2 regions of the Microbacter margulisiae genome follow, and region 2 is predicted to be linked to the other one. Evidence: riboswitches for the same ligand, from Rfam matches in the RefSeq annotation. Region 2 holds a riboswitch; the other holds the start of a gene.

What was found. A riboswitch is a leader RNA that binds a small molecule or an ion and turns the genes downstream of it on or off. The one in region 2 is predicted to bind cobalamin.
Region 1: linked by a shared signal. The riboswitch ahead of FHX64_RS02255 (cobyric acid synthase) and the one ahead of FHX64_RS06060 (TonB-dependent receptor plug domain-containing protein) in region 2 are both predicted to bind cobalamin.

Annotation. Positions count from the first base shown of each region.
Region 1 covers NZ_JACHYB010000001.1:525,915-529,132, forward strand. Annotated here, with positions in the region: gene FHX64_RS02250 (Gfo/Idh/MocA family protein) at 119-1,165, opposite strand; cobalamin riboswitch at 1,389-1,657, shown strand; gene FHX64_RS02255 (cobyric acid synthase) at 1,733-3,217, shown strand.
Region 2 covers NZ_JACHYB010000001.1:1,518,988-1,522,205, forward strand. Annotated here, with positions in the region: gene FHX64_RS06060 (TonB-dependent receptor plug domain-containing protein) at 1-1,593, opposite strand, end outside; cobalamin riboswitch at 1,696-1,898, opposite strand; gene FHX64_RS06065 (tRNA threonylcarbamoyladenosine dehydratase) at 2,235-2,981, opposite strand; gene FHX64_RS06070 (hypothetical protein) at 3,098-3,218, opposite strand, start outside.

The sequences.
Region 1 (3,218 bases), 990 kb from region 2:
CGTATGGATGGAAACAACTATGTTTCCCGATCTTGTGTAAGAATCCAAATTCAAAAAGGAGAGCTGATGATGTTGAACAATAAACCCTTTCACGTATTTGTTCAGCGAACGGTTTACATCATAAAATGTTTTTAGGTTTGACGGGTAGTCCGGTGCGCAAGGACTCATCCATGGCCTGCATAATGGCTACTGTTCCGATTCCTTCCCGCAGGTCGGGATAAGCTGTTTCTCCGGAATCAAGACAATCAGCAAAATATTCATAATAATTCTGGTATTCTCCTGCATGGTGTGATTTACCTTCAAAGCGGAAAAAATGTTTCAGTTTATGTTCAAAAGTGATTATTTTTTCTTCACCGGAGGAGGTGGTAATGGCATATCGAAGATCCATATAATCTCCCTGGCTGGAACCTTCCGTACCACGTAGAATGCAACTCATCTCGCTGTCGCGTAAAGTGGGTTGAATGGGGCATGAATAAACACCACTTACCCGGGCAATACGTCCATCGGCGGCTTTCAGGATGAAGTGCATGGTGTCTGCATTTTTAAGGCCACCTGCTTTTCCATTGGGACTTAGCATGCCATAACCCATTACCTCCACAATATCGGGCAAATACCAGCGAACCAAATCAACAGGATGGCTGAGTCCGCCGTAAAGCCATTTAAAGGAAGATTCGAGCGACCAGCCTTTTGCCAGAAACCAGCGTTGGTCGGCATGGTAATAAGCTTCCACGGTGACCAGGTCGCCTATTTCTCCTGCCAGATAATCTGTTCGTTGACGTCTCATCGGTTCGAAGAAGCGGCTACTTTGGCCCACAAATACTTTTTTCCCTGTTTTTTCTGAAAGTTCTATCAGCTCCCGGGCCTGGCTCAGATCATCCAGAAGGGGTTTGGCACAAACTACATGTTTTCCGGCCTGAAGAGCCATTTTAATATGATCGGCATGCCATTTATCAGGCGTATAAATCCCGATCACATCAATTTCAGGATCATTCAGCAAATCTTCATACCGGGTTGTGTAATGATAGAAATCGAACTCTTTGGCGCGCTGTTTACACAACGCTTCGTTCATGTCGCAAACCTTTTGTAATATCCATTTTTCGCTTTGCAATGCAGCAGACATTGTGCTGCGTCCCTCGCCTAAACCTAAAATGCCTAATTTATACATATTGTCTTATTTTCAAATTATAGATGTTAGAGAAGGAGTATTGTATCACAGCAAAAGCAATATAAATACAGGTACTCCGCTTAAATCTCACGTGGCAAAGATACGATAAAGCAGGATGTGGCGATATGATTTGATCTTTGATTTTTAGAATTTGTATAATTACAGCTGATTTACGATCAATAATATTGACGCAATCATAATTTGGCTATCCCACTACTTTGAGTACTTTTGTCAACGCATTTGGCGATCATTGCTTAATGCAGGGAATGATCGAAAGAGTGAGTCCGGTGCCTTCATCACGGAATGAACTACTCCGGTGCTGTATCTGCAGCTGTCAATTCCATAAACGTATCTGAATTACCATTGCCACTGTTTATCAGTATCCCAAAGCCGGGAAGGTTGCTAAAAACAAAAGCTGATCGAAGAGACTGAAAATGGTAGGCTTTGCATATGGAAATGAGCCGGAAGAGCTGCCAGTGCTCATATACCGGCACTTCAGGCCATCCCGGCAGATGGATTAGTATTACTCCTGCCATATTCGAATAGAGAGTAATGATTAAATAAGAAATGAGTATGCAACTTCGACCCGTGATGTTTGTCGGAACCGGTTCCGATGTAGGCAAAAGTGTAATCAATGCTGCTTTTTGCCGGATATTCAAACAGGATGGTTTTCATCCTGCGCCTTTTAAAGCACAAAACATGTCGCTCAACAGTTATGCAACGCCGGATGGGCTGGAGATTGGACGGGCTCAGGCGACACAGGCAGAGGCCTGCGGCATTCCCTGCCGTGCAGATATGAATCCGGTATTACTGAAACCAACCGACGATACCTCTTCGCAAGTCGTGCTTAACGGAAAAGTTATAGGAAACCAATCCGCACATCAGTACTTTAACCAGACCGACCGCAATGATCTTTTTCTACAGGCAATGGCCGCCTGCCATCGCTTGACGAAGGAATTCAATCCCTTGGTAATAGAAGGGGCAGGTAGCATTTCGGAGATAAATTTATGGGACAGGGATATTACCAACATGCGCGTGGCAGAAGCTTTGAATGCACCGACTTTCTTGATTGCCGATATTGACCGCGGAGGAGTTTTTGCCAGTGTGTATGGAAGTATTCAGCTCTTACCCGAAACTCAGAAGAAGTTGATCAAAGGAGTTCTCATCAATAAGTTCAGGGGTGATATGGCGTTGTTTGAAGATGGAAAGAAAATGTTGGAAGAGCTGACCGGAGTGCCTGTTGTGGGAGTTATTCCTTATTTCCATGATATTCATATTGACCAGGAAGACTCGGTAACCCTTGAATACCGGAAAGAAAAGGACAGGGTAGGGAAGGTTACGATTGCCGTTGTCTTATTGCGGCATTTATCAAACTTTACTGACTTCAACATGCTGGAACAGCATCCCGATGTCCATCTGTTTTATGCATCCCATCCTGAGGAACTGGCGGATGCCGATATCATCCTGTTGCCGGGATCTAAAAACACCATCGACGATCTTAACTACCTCCGTCAGTCAGGGATGGCTAAGGCAATCTTGCAGCAGCATGCTATAGGAAAATCGGTTTATGGCATTTGCGGCGGTTACCAGATGATGGGGAATTGGGTGGAAGATCCTTTGGGGATAGAAGGGGATGTGGCTGTAATGCAAGGTCTGGGGCTTTTACCGGTACGAACTATACTAACACGGGAAAAAAAGACAGAAGCTTGTCATTTTTCTTTTCTCGGCACCAAACCCGATTGTACAGGATATGAAATCCATATGGGAGAGACGGTTGCAGAACAACCCTCGCCGCTTTGTCTCCTTGACAGTGGAGTGAGTGATGGTTACTTCCGGAATGAAAAGACTTTTGGTACCTACCTGCATGGTTTTTTTGACCATACAGAAACTGTCGGATATATCCTCCGCCAGGTGCCCGGATATAAATCCGGTAAATCCGTTACTTTCGATTATCCGGCTTTTAAAGAAGAACAATACGATAAACTGGCAGCTCATATCCGTCAGCATGTAGATATGGAATACATCTATAAAACCATGCAGCCAGATGATTAAG
Region 2 (3,218 bases):
TCCTAAATTCAACATCGACCAAATAAACAGGTTGCCCGAAGGCACTGCTACAATCTTATTAAGCACTCGGTTGTAATATCCATCAAGAGAAACGGATAAATAACCAGCCTGTCCCGATGTCCAGTACGACGTACCAACATTCAATTGCTGCGCTACCTCAGGCTTCAGACGCGTATTCCCAATACCGGTATAATAGAGTTCATTGAATGTGGGCATACGGAATGTCTCTTTATAAAACGCCCTCCACTGCCAATGTGCAATCTGAAAAGGTTCTGCACTGACACTAAGCATCGGCGACAAACGGAAATGATGGGGAGATTCACTTCCCAACGCAACCCGGTCGGCAATATACGTAGATAACAAGGCCGCTTCTGCATGAAAGGAGTTCAGATGAAGCCGCTCTTTCACCGAAGTATAGGAAGAAAAACGACTTGGCTGTGCAAATTGCGCCAGATTAGCATTCAAATGATTATAGACAAAATCGCTGGCTAAGGAGAGATTCAGCAAGCGACTCCATGTCCGGGCATATGCTCCCGACAAATCATATTCCTGCTGACGAAAGCGATTATCAAGTCCTCCGGCAGCATTCAAAAAATAAGGGTCCACATAACGCGAATAGCTGTTTTCGGCTTTTGCTCCCAGGGCGTAACTACTTTGCGTTGATAATATAGATACAAACCGGGCTTGCACAAAATAATCCTGATCATAAAGCCGTTGCCCCTGGGCTGCATAAGGATTATAGAAAATAACAGCGCCGGGTAATCCGCGAACTCCGTTGGAAGCAAATATCTTGGCAGTCAACCGATGGCACGAATCCGGGATATAAAACAAATTGGCTTCTCCGTGGTATAGATGCACATCATCATTCGTCCGTTGAAGATGTTGAATGGAATCCCCGTTATGAATTGTAAAAGGATAACGGCCATTGGCATATTGGGACTCCAGGAACAGGGTTGAAGAAAGATGACGGCTCAGGCGATTGCCCATCCAAAAAGTAGGATGCTCCCATCCAAAAGAACCGGTCTGAAAAGCAGCTTCTCCCTTAATGCAATGCAATGAATCCAGATGAGGCCTCTTTGTCACCACCGACAATAATCCTGCCGCAGCGAAAGCTCTGGCGCTTTCCAGCACATCTTCGTCATCTCCGTTGGCTAATGAGATTTCCTGTACATGGCTCAGAGATAGTTTACCCAAATCGATTTCTCCGTTTTGGGCGTCACTCATCAATTGTCCGTCATAACTGACCGCCGTATGCGTTGGCCCCAATCCCCGGATTGAAACAGTCTTTAATCCTCCGATGCCTCCGTAATCTTTTACGGTAACGCCTGCAAAATGTTTAACCACGTCTGACAATTGCAGCGCATCCATACCGGCAATATTGGCGGCATTAAATGTTTGTACAGGTACACTTGTATTTGCCAGGTGAGGCAGCGGTATTGCTGTGACGGTGACTTCCTTCATCACATGCACACTGTCTTTTTGCGCCTTTAAAGAGCATATACCAAGCGAAAGGCACACAAATAACATGATCTTTCTTGTGCTATGATGCAACACAGAAAGCTTACTGCGGTCAAAATGCAAATAAAATGACATAAAAAAAACTGTTTGACATTCAAACAGCTTTCACGGGAATGCAAAATCAAATGGAAGCCTTGCAGATTCTCATTTGGTTAGAAGCTCTTTCCTCGAAAGCTTTACCTGTTTATTTGCATGGCAGGTCTCCTGACTTATCCTCGTTTCAAACAGCCTTCCCATTTCTCGGAAATAGTGGCTAAAGATTGTGTTGAAACGTTGCATAGGACTTACAGTAGCGGGACTGTCCAGGAATTTCACCTGATTCCCTTTTCATCGCCCGGCACGAATGCACCGTCGGCGAACCAATGCACCGGCAAAGGTAAGACTAATTTTTGATTCAGCTAAAAAGATGGAAAGAATATTTTGAGAGATACGTAGACAGCAATGACAATCTGGAAGTTAAAAAAGTTACGGGAAGACGCATTCAATTGAAAATTGACAATGAAAATCTGAAGATAATGGAAGATGAGAAGTTAAGGAAGTTATAAGAAGAATTATTGAACTCTGGAAATCAGCAATCCAGTTGATCCAAAATTCCCATAACAGATTGTCTTTAGACTTTCGACCTGTTGTTTTTTTACACTTTCAATTTTACACCTTAAACTTTCAACCCGTTGTTTGACTTTAAACCTTCGACTTTAGTCTACTGATTCCTGCCTTTAGACTGATGACATTAATGTTTTGACTACCAGACTGGCAATGGTAAATCCAAAAACAGCGGTCACATAAACGACCGATCCATTTTCACGATGGGCAGGTTTTAAAGCAGAATTAGCCTCGTTTGTTATTTTATCTTTCGGCCCGATAACATGCTCATCACTGTAAACTGCCAGAAATTTTTTCTCAGGGAAAAGAGATTGCTTACGGAACCGCGTACGCAAAGAAGACGCAAGAGGACACCCTTGCACCTTCCAAAACTCAGCAACCCTGACACGCGTCGGATCCAGTCTCCAGGCAGCTCCCATCGAAGAAAAAAACAGAGCCGAAGTGTGTGTCGCTTCCAGAATCAGATGCATTTTATCCTCGAGGCTATCAATTGCATCAATAATAACATCATATGAATTCAGCGCAAACGAAGCAGAGGTGGATGCATTATAGCGGTTGGCTATAGCGGTGATTTGCGCATCAGGATTAATACTCAATAAACGCTGTTTAAACACCTCCGTCTTTAATTCCCCGAGAGTCTCGGTAGTTGCATGCAATTGCCGGTTGACATTCGTCACATCTACACGATCGCTGTCCACAATCGTCAGATATATAATGCCACTGCGGATCAACGCCTCCGCGCACCAGCTTCCCACTCCGCCAATACCAAAAATGATTACTTTCTTTTCGGCTAAACAGGCCATTGCCTTTGCTCCAAGTAATAACTCCGTACGATGAAAAATATCTTCTTGCAAACTCATTACAACGCTGATTTATTGATATGACAATTCCGGGACATCCTCAATCCCCGATGCTGAAACCGCTAAAAAGAATGCAAAGATATTGCTTTGCATTCATCTATCCACGTTACCGGCATTCAGAATGTATGGTATAACCCCAAATAATAAGCAAAATGTTTATAGGCAGTAAGGCCATTGCCAAGATCAGTAGAAAAAAGGATTTGAGTGTTCCGGGCAACAGGAATGCCTCCCCCAACA